DNA from 2 places in the Paenibacillus sp. J31R122 genome. Region 2 is predicted to be linked to the other one. Evidence: riboswitches for the same ligand, from Rfam matches in the RefSeq annotation. Region 2 holds a riboswitch; the other holds the start of a gene.
What was found. Region 2 has a riboswitch for ZMP and ZTP ahead of rpiB (ribose 5-phosphate isomerase B). Riboswitches for the same ligand answer to the same signal wherever they lie in the genome.
Positions count from the first base shown of each region.

Region 1: it holds a riboswitch for ZMP and ZTP, as region 2 does, so the genes downstream of both, AC0YN7_RS19920 (bifunctional 5,10-methylenetetrahydrofolate dehydrogenase/5,10-methenyltetrahydrofolate cyclohydrolase) here and rpiB (ribose 5-phosphate isomerase B) in region 2, are expected to answer to the same signal.

Region 1 covers NZ_JBWDNM010000012.1:140,719-145,644, reverse strand. The annotation lists gene AC0YN7_RS19930 (ABC transporter ATP-binding protein) at 1-771, opposite strand, end outside; gene AC0YN7_RS19925 (ABC transporter ATP-binding protein) at 776-2,500, opposite strand; ZMP/ZTP riboswitch at 2,747-2,825, shown strand; gene AC0YN7_RS19920 (bifunctional 5,10-methylenetetrahydrofolate dehydrogenase/5,10-methenyltetrahydrofolate cyclohydrolase) at 2,888-3,733, shown strand; gene AC0YN7_RS19915 (ABC transporter ATP-binding protein) at 3,850-4,926, opposite strand, start outside.
Region 2 covers NZ_JBWDNM010000016.1:158,692-163,617, forward strand. The annotation lists gene AC0YN7_RS24005 (serine hydroxymethyltransferase) at 1-635, opposite strand, end outside; gene AC0YN7_RS24010 (TIGR01440 family protein) at 741-1,346, opposite strand; gene rpiB (ribose 5-phosphate isomerase B) at 1,404-1,844, opposite strand; ZMP/ZTP riboswitch at 1,974-2,054, opposite strand; gene AC0YN7_RS24020 (low molecular weight protein arginine phosphatase) at 2,126-2,716, opposite strand; gene AC0YN7_RS24025 (manganese efflux pump MntP) at 2,763-3,323, opposite strand; gene AC0YN7_RS24030 (L-threonylcarbamoyladenylate synthase) at 3,435-4,493, opposite strand; gene spoIIR (stage II sporulation protein R) at 4,664-4,926, opposite strand, start outside.

The DNA of each region.
Region 1 (4,926 bases), on a different contig from region 2:
GCTGATATGACTGAACATGTTCATGAATGGACCCATTGTTCCCGCGTAGATTTGGGCTTTGATCCCAACCTTCTTCAGCTTGGCATTCACTTCGCCAAACTGCCTGGCCAACCGTTCTTCCTGATGAAACAAGGCAACCACCTTCTTACCGGTCACTGTCTCCTCGATAAAGCTATTCAGTCCGCCAAGCTCCTGCTGCTGCCCTTGGAATTGACGCTTCGTAATCCTTGCAATTCGTTTGGAAACAAATACGATAAGCGGAATAACGACAAGTGCAACCAACGTCAACCAAACATTCAAAAATAACATCATCGTAAAGGAACCTAAGAGCATAATGACGCTCGAAATAATTTGGATGAGACTTTGATTGAGCGTATTCGTGACATTATCGATATCATTCGTAGTGCGGCTCATCAGCTCTCCGTGATTTTTGCTGGAGAAAAACGGAATAGGCAACTTTTGAAAATGAGCGAACAAATCTTTCCGCAGGCTCCATACTGTTCGCTGCGACACATCGGCCAATAGAAACGCCTGCAGCCAGCCTATAAAGCTGCCAGCAGCGTACACGCCAATCATTAGAAGGCAGAGCTGAAACAGTCCATCTTGTTTCTGTTTAATAATATAATCATCTAAAGCTACTCCGAGCAAATAAGGCCCAGCTAATGTTAAACCTGCTGCAATAACAGTAAGTATTATGACCGAAATGAGCTTATTCCGCTGTTTAAATAAATAACGCCCAAGTTTTTTTAATGTCGAAAAAGTATGATTCATACGCTTACGCTCCTTGCTGGGATAAGGCAATTTGCTGGTACAGCTTACTCTGTCCTAGCAGCTCCAGATGTGTGCCGACCGCCGTTATTTGACCATTCTCAAGCACAATAATACGATCAGCTTGCTCTACGGATGCGATTCGCTGCCCAATAATCAGGCATGTGCTGTTTTTCATAATGGTTTGCAGCGATTTTCGAATGAGCATATCTGTATTCAAATCGACTGCGCTTGTGCAATCGTCTAAAATAACGATCTTCGGCTTCAGCAGCAGCGTCCGCGCAATAGATATCCGCTGCTTCTGACCGCCTGACAAATTGACTCCTCGCTGCCCAAGTACAGTATCATAACCTTTTTCCAGCTTCATAATGAAGTCATGCGCCTCAGCAGCCTTTGCTGCCTCCTCTACTTCCGCTTGACTAGCTTCCGGCTTGCCATAGCTAATATTGTCTCGAATCGTTCCGCTGAAGAGCAGTGCTTGCTGAAGCACCATCCCAACCTGGCTATGAAGCTCCATAGGATCAATATCCTTAATAGGATGTGAATCAATACGAATTACACCCGCAGTTGCCTCATAAAAGCGCGGGATTAGGCTGACCAATGTCGATTTTCCTGCTCCATTCACACCAACAATTCCAATCGTCTCACCTGGCTCGGCTGTGAAATGAATGTCCCGCAGCAAAGCTTTCTCCATATCTCCATCATAGCTAAAGCTCACATGCTGAAATTCCAGCCGTCCTTCACGCACTTTAGTAGCACTGGTCCCCATCAGCGGCGCCTCTGATTTATCAGCTGTCACAGCAAGCACTTCATTAATACGATTCGCCGATGCCTTAGCACGGGATATAGTCATCAATTGATTGCCTAGACCAAGTGTAGAAAATAGAAGCTGTGTAATATAAGTAAGAAAAGCAGCAAGGTTGCCGACAGACAATGATCCCTCTGCAGAAAGCATCCCCCCGTACCATAGCGCGGCAACAATGCTGAAATTAAGAATAATAGACATAATTGGCGTATTTAATGCCACTATTTTGGCAGCCTTAACGCTGGCCTGAAGTAAATTCGTATTCGTGTGGTTGAACCGTTCTTCCTCATAATCAGATCGTACGAAAGCTTTCACCACTCTAATACCCGATAAATTTTCCTGCATAACGGTATTCACCTGATCCAGTCTCAGCTGCATACTCGAGAAGAGCGGTATCGTGATACGCGTAGTAATGACAAGAAAAGCAATTAGCAGCGGAATCATCGCCAATAAAATAAGTGATAGACGCGGACTGATCGTAAATGCCATAACTAAGCTGCCAATAATGATAAACGTATCACGAGCAAAAGTTCGCAGCAGCATCAGCACTAAGCCTTGAATCTGCGTGATATCTCCAGTCAACCGAGTAACAATTGAACCTGATCCAAAACGATCTAACGTACGAAGTGATAGGGACTGAATCTTTTGAAACAGCTCCTGTCTTAGATCCGCCCCAAAGCTTTGCGCAGCAATCGTCGCGAAAATGGTGCAGCCAACACCTGCAAATAACCCTAATATAGCCGCCACCAGCATTTTGGGCGCAGTTTGAAAGATAGACTCTAAATCCCCAGCAATAATACCATCATTCACAATACTCGCCATGAACCTGGGCTGGAGCATATCCAGACATACCTCAAGCAGCATAAACAGTGGTCCCAGCATAGCTGCAAACCAATACTTCTTCAAAAATCTAGTAAGCTTTAACAAATAATCACCTCTCTATTACCTAGTAATTTATGAAATCTGTACCCAGAAGCATAAACGGCTTGCGCGGCTCTTGGCAGCGCAAGCTCATTTCGTGGTTAAATATAAGCAAAGTATAAAGCGAAGCTTATCTCTCTTATATTTTAAAACAAGCAGAGGGCAGCCCTTCAGGCTCCCCCTTGTTAGAGAAATTATAGCATGTTCATTGTTATTTTGCGCTAATACTGCTACCATATAATTACCAAATAAAAAACTGCGCGTCACTGGCGGAACATGGGTAACCATGAGGGAGCGCGCAGATATTCAGCCGTACGCCTGGGCAAAGGTAAGGGGACATTCCTCTTGCCTTTTTATGTTTTCCAATAACATTCGAGGGAGCTGGGTTAGAAGATGACAGAAAAACTTATTTTAGACGGTGCGCGTGTTGCTGCTTCTATCAAAGAGGAGCTTAAAACGAGAGTTGCGACTCTCGCCGAAAAAGGGACGATCCCATGTTTGGCTACCATTCTAGTAGGCAATGATCCGGCTTCCGAAACCTATGTTCGTATGAAGGGAAATGCTTGTAAGCGTCTTGGCATTGAATCCAAGCGAATTGTATTGGATAAACATATCTCAACGGAAGACTTGATAGCCGTTATTCGCCAGCTTAACGATGATCCACTCGTGCACGGTATCCTATTACAGCATCCGGTTCCACATCAAATCAATGAACGGGCAGCATTTGACGCGATTAGTATCGATAAGGATGTCGATGGCGTCACTACTTTAGGCTTCGCCCAAAATGCGTTTGGATTCGCAAGCTATCCATCCTGTACGCCAGCGGCAATCGTGACTATACTCAATTACTATCAAGTTCCGACTGAAGGGAAACACGCCGTCGTCATTGGCCGCAGCCCGATACTCGGAAAACCAGTCTCTCTCATGTTATTGAATAGAAATGCAACCGTAACGACCTGCCATTCCAAAACAGAAAATTTGGCGGATATCGTTCGTCTCGGTGATATCGTCGTTGCCGCTGTCGGCAAACCGAAATTAATTCAAGGCGATTGGATCAAGCCTGGAGCTGTCGTGCTTGATGCTGGGTATAATGAAGGGAATGTAGGTGATGTCGATTATGAGGCATGCCTCAAGCAGGCTAGCGCCATTACACCAGTACCTGCGGGTGTTGGCCCTGTAACTATCGCTATGCTGCTCAAGCACACGGTTGATGCTGCTGAGAAATCAATGCTCGTATAAGAGATATAAAGAAAAGTCGTTCAGGTCAAATTCCTTGAACGACTTTTCTTAAATTTAAGGAGATTATAGGCTCATCAGCCGGATTCAGGGGCACTTGTACTAGGCGCTTCTGCCCCTCATTTCGCGATTATCGGCTCATTCGCCGAAGAAGCCTTTTCCCCTTTTTGCAGCTGATACATTTTGTAGTACCTGCCTTCGAGCGCCATCAGCGTTTCGTGATTGCCTCGTTCGACGATCTCGCCGCGATGCAGGACAAGAATTTGATCGGCATTGCGTATTGTAGACAATCGATGCGCGATAATTAAGGTCGTACGGCCTTCACTGACAACTTGCAGCGCCTTCTGAATTAAGCCTTCCGTTTCACTATCGATGCTGGCTGTCGCTTCATCCAGAATAAGAATGGACGGATCGAAAGCAAGCGCTCTAGCGAAGGAAATAAGTTGTCTTTGTCCAGAGGATAACGTGCTTCCTCGTTCTACGACCGGCTCCTCATAGCCGCCGGGCAGCTGTTCTATGAATTCTGCTGCGCCAACATCTCGAAGCACGCTCTTCACACGCTCAAGCGATATGTCCTTATTGTACAAGCTCACATTGAAGCTGATATCTCCAGCAAATAGATAAGGATCTTGAAGAACAATACCCATATGCTTGCGAAGCGCTTGCTTAGAATAGGTCGTAATATCCCGGTCATCAATTGTAATTTTGCCTTCACCCGGTTCATAAAAGCCAAGGAGCAGATTCATAATCGAGCTTTTACCAGAGCCTGTATGTCCGACTAACGCGACCGTCTCCCCTTTACGAGCCTCGAACGAAATACCTTTCAGCACATTTTCGCCTTTTTTATACGCAAAATTAACTTTATCGAACTTCACGGACCCATCCGGACGCTTCACTTGATCGACCTTCTCAACCTCCGCACCGTCTATATCCAATATCGCAAACACCTTCTCAGCGGAAACAAACGCTCTCTGCGCATTCGTCAATTGATCAAAAATGCCGATTATCGGATGAAAGATACGCCCTAAATACTCAATAAACGCATAAAATACACCTAATTGAATGACACCTTGCAAGGATTGGCCGCCAAAATACCAAATGACCAATGCCGTAACCAAGCTTCCTATAGTTCCAACTATATTACGAGATGACAGAGAAAACACTCTAAACTGTTTGATTTGATTGATATAACGATC
Region 2 (4,926 bases):
TTCGGGTGCAAGCCAGCAGCTACAAGACCAGCAATATGCGCCATATCAACCATGAACAACGCGCCTACATCAGTAGCAATTTGGCCAAGCTTCTCGAAATCGATTGTACGCGGGTAAGCACTAGCGCCTGCCACGATCAAACGCGGACGGTGCTTGAACGCAAGCTTCCGAACTTCTTCATAATCAATTGTAAAAGAATCCTCTTGCACGCCATAAGCAACAAAGTTGTATAGCAAGCCGGAAGCGTTAACTGGGCTACCATGAGTTAAGTGACCGCCATGAGCTAGATTCATACCAAGAACTGTGTCACCAGGCTGCAAAGCTGCAAGGTAAACAGCCATGTTCGCTTGCGCGCCTGAATGCGGTTGAACGTTCGCATGCTCAGCACCGAACAATTCCTTTGCACGGTTACGCGCGATATCCTCAACGACATCAACATGCTCACAGCCACCATAGAAACGTTTTCCCGGGTAGCCTTCTGCATATTTGTTTGTCAAAGCACTTCCCATAGCTTCCAATACCGCTTCGCTAACGATGTTCTCTGATGCGATTAGTTCAATATTGTCGCGTTGGCGTGTAAGCTCTAGCCCCATCGCCTTTAGCACTTCTGGATCTTGTTTACGTAGGTTTTCCATTATTAAATTCCTCCTCGTTGTGGGTGTGATTCTATTTGAATGTTCATTACATCAATTAGTTGTGATACATGTTACTGTCAATACACGGCGTATAAACTTAGTTCCTTATTCACAAGCGCCGATGGATTGCTCGGGTGTAATGCTGGACTCCAGCTCGTACACCGCGCGCGTACCGCCGATCAACTTCGGCCTCGTAACAGCCATCGTAACGTGGGCTTTGCCAATTTGACGAATTGACGGTCGAACCGGGACGGCAACTCGTTTTAGATGCATGCCTACAATTGTATCTCCAATATCGATACCCGCATGCGCTTGAACCGTTTCTGTTAAGCAGGGCTGCTCCATTTGTCGATAAGCGAAGGCAGCCATTGACCCGCCAGCCTTTGGAACAGGAACTGCGCCTACAATTTCGAGCCCATACCGTTCAGCGGCGGTCCGTTCCATAACGAGCGCGCGATTCAAGTGCTCACAGCATTGAAATACAGGAATAAATCCAATCTCAATTTGGACGGCTTTAACGCCGGCATAAATTTGCGACGCCGTCTCCACAGCACCCGCCGTTCCAATCCGATGGCCAAGCACCTCACTAGTACTTACACCAATTACAAGCAATTGACCCATTGTAAGCTCGCCAGCTTTAACTAACTCACGAACGATGGTCTCTACCTCGGAGGCGATGCTGTCCAAATGCAATTCGTCGTTGTTGCTCAAACTGTTTCAGCTCCTCCGCTTGGCTGCAATTATATTCACCTACGGTTGTATAGTAAGCTATTCTTCGATTTTCATCACTTTATTCACACGTCCAATATGACGCTCCCCGTTTGAGAACGGTGTTTCCAGCCAAATGCGAACAATTTCTTGTGCAACGCCAGGACCAATTACTCGCTCTCCCATAGCCAAGACGTTCGTGTCGTTATGCTCACGTGTCGCTTTGGCGGAGAACATATCATGAACAAGAGCACAACGGATGCCCTTAACCTTGTTCGCTGCAATAGACATACCAATTCCCGTACCGCAAATGAGAATTCCTCGTTCTGCTTGTCCCGTCTTTACTAGGTCGCATACCGGAAGCGCATAGTCAGGATAATCAACCGACTGTTCGCAATTGCATCCAACATCCACTAGCTCATGGCCAAGAGATTGAATAAACGGAACTAGCTCATCCTTTAACCGATATCCTGCGTGGTCAGCACCAATAGCAATTTTCAATGTAAAAGACCTCCTCATTTAGGCGTATCGACTGATGCCCACCACTGAAGATGAACACCTCACAACGTTATTATACCTATTTTCTCAGAAAAAGACGAAAAAAGAGCAGAACATGCTTATCAGCATGCTGCTCTTTGCCCAGGCGACCGGCCGTATATTCTGATGCTCCATCGTGGTTACCCACTTCCGTCGCCAGTTACATCAGAAACCGTATTTGTCTTTTTATAATAGCTGAATCATACGAAAAAATCAATCGGTATTCGCAAAGGAGGTGCAATCACTTATTGCCCTGTCTGCCTAGTCTTCAGCTTGTCCAGCAGGCGCACAAGTGCATCCTCGATTTCATCCGCACTGTTATTGTAAATATATTGCGATCCTCCGAAAGGATCCGCTATATCAAAGCTAGGTATTCGTCTTTCCAGCTCCAGCAGACGATTCCTCTCCGCCGCCGTCAGCTGCTGTCCAAGCGCTTGCTTCATATGCAGCTCCGTGTAAAGCTGTTCCAGCTCGGCAATATCCGCGAGCACCTGCTCATCTTGATGGGTGAACTCCATAAGGGTATACGTCTTGTCCACCGCTTCCGGAAACCGTTGCAGCAGACCGCGCTTGTGACCCGACGTCATCGTCAGCACAATATCAGCCCATGTAACCGACTCGCTTGTCAATGCTCTCGAGGATGCTTTGTGATCAATATTGCGCAGACGCAATGCTTCAAGCGCTCCGGCAGAGACAGGCAGGCCATCTACAGTAGAAACGCCCGCCGAGCGAATGGCAATCGTAATTCCTTTCTCAGCAGCCATTCGGCGCAGCATTGCCTCCGCCATCGGCGAACGACATGTATTACCTGTACAAACGAACAATATACGTTTCACACTGTCATCTCCTTTTACCGTCATTCAGCGTAACCTGTAACTATTATCAAAAAATAAATAAGATGCCAAATATGAACAAGATCGCCCCTCCGCATGCCTCACCGTATTCTCCAAAATTACCGCTCACCCTACGTCCCAGCATTAAGCCCATTACCGACATTAAACCTCCAAAAAGACCAAAAAGCAATATCGTTAGCCAAATGCTGGCCGCGAACATACCTAGCGTAATTCCGACAGAGAAAGAATCAATACTCACACTGAGAGCAAGCACTAGAATCCCCAGTGAAGAACGGTGATCGAAGGATTGAACCATATCTCCCCGCAATGAGCTATAAATCATATGGCCTCCAAGCAATAAAAGCAGAACTCCCGCCACCGTCGTTGCCACATCACCGAGCAAGCCACTAACATAATGTCCGGCTATCATTCCAGCCAACGGCATAATAACATGGAACAAGGCGATGACGACGCCAAGCTTTAAAATATCCAGCCGACGAATGCCCTTTAGACCAATTCCCAGTCCCAACGAAAAAGCATCCAATCCAAGCGCAATCGCAATGATGAGCAGCGTCAATAACTGTCCGACTTGTAAATGAGCATCAATCAAAGCCTATCTCCTCCATGTCCGCAGGTATTCTATACCAAACATATGCGGACATGAGGACAAACATACTATAAGCTGATACAAGCTCTGTTGAGTACCTATAAAGACGAACTCTTATACGTGAATAATTCGATTACCGGCCGCTTTCTCCATTCGATTCATCAGAGCGGCGCCAATACCCTGCTCGCCGCAGCTCTCCGCCCAAATACGCTGCGCCCCCGCAGCGTCAAATTCACGCAATGCCGCGTACAAACGATGAGCGGCCTCTCCTAGCTGCGCTTCACTGCCGCATGCGACGACGATATCAGCAGAATAAGCGGCGATTCGTTCTTCGAAAGCAAGTACCCCAGTCAATTCACCGCGCAGCTGCGCAGCCTCAACCTGTGCGCTAATATACGCTATGACATCATCAGGCTTACCCTTCACAAGCTGAAGCTCGCCTTGAGGCGCGTAATGCGTATACTTCATGCCAGGTGATCGAGGCGCCATTCCGGTCTCCATCAATTGAGCACTTTCAATAATTGCTGCTGGAGCTGCCTGGCGCAGTTCCTCCAGCGTTACACCGCCAGGACGCAAAATCCGAATCGTATGATCGTCCTCCAGCTCAATAACGGTCGATTCCAACCCAACACCTGTCGCACCGCCGTCTACTACACCGTCAATCTGTCCATTCAAATCCTCCAGCACATGCCCCGCCAGAGTAGGGCTTGGTCTTCCCGAACGATTGGCGCTTGGCGCTGCAATAGGGCAGCCCGCCTGCGCGATCAATTCCAGTGCATCTCGATGATCCGGCATCCTCATTCCAACTGTTTTAAGACCAGCCGTAACTAACTGCGAGAGCACATTAGGGCGCACAGGCAATACAATGGTGAGCGGCCCTGGCCAAAACTTATCCATTAGTGTCTTAGCCAGCTCCGGATAAGGCAGCACCAGCTCATCTAATTGTCTTTGGTGCGCGATATGTACAATTAACGGATTATCAGAAGGTCGCCCTTTTGCGGCAAAAATTCGTTTAACAGCCTCTGTATTTCGAGCATCGGCTCCAAGACCGTATACCGTCTCTGTCGGAAAAGCGACCAACCCGCCCTCGCGCAGCAGCTTTGCCGCTTCCTCCAGCTGGGAACGAGGCCGTTCAGCTGTATGATCGACACGCCATACTTTTGTTATTGTCATATTTATTATTCAATCCTTGCTTCTTAGTTAAATTGTCCAATCAACCAATATTATAGCATAGGTGTCCGAAAACGAGCAGAAACGACAGCCTCGTCTTTATATTTAAAGACGGGAATGTCGTTTCATTAAAGTCAATTATTTTAATAGACTAAAATTTATAAGCCTGCACTTTATGAAAATATAGATTTAATCCAATCGATAAACGATTCAATGAGTTCCAAAATAAAAAACTTTGCTTTTGGCGCTTCCCCTTCAGAAGAGGTTTCATCTGCAGCTGTCACCGTTTTTGCAGCAGTTACTTTCTTAGTGTCGCTGTCAACCTTTGTTTGCTTCTCCGTTGCTGCGGCGTCAGTTGCTGCCGATGCCTCGCCCGATGCGGCGTCAATAAAACATAAAGGAGGAAATAAGACACACCACCAATTTTGACCAGCAC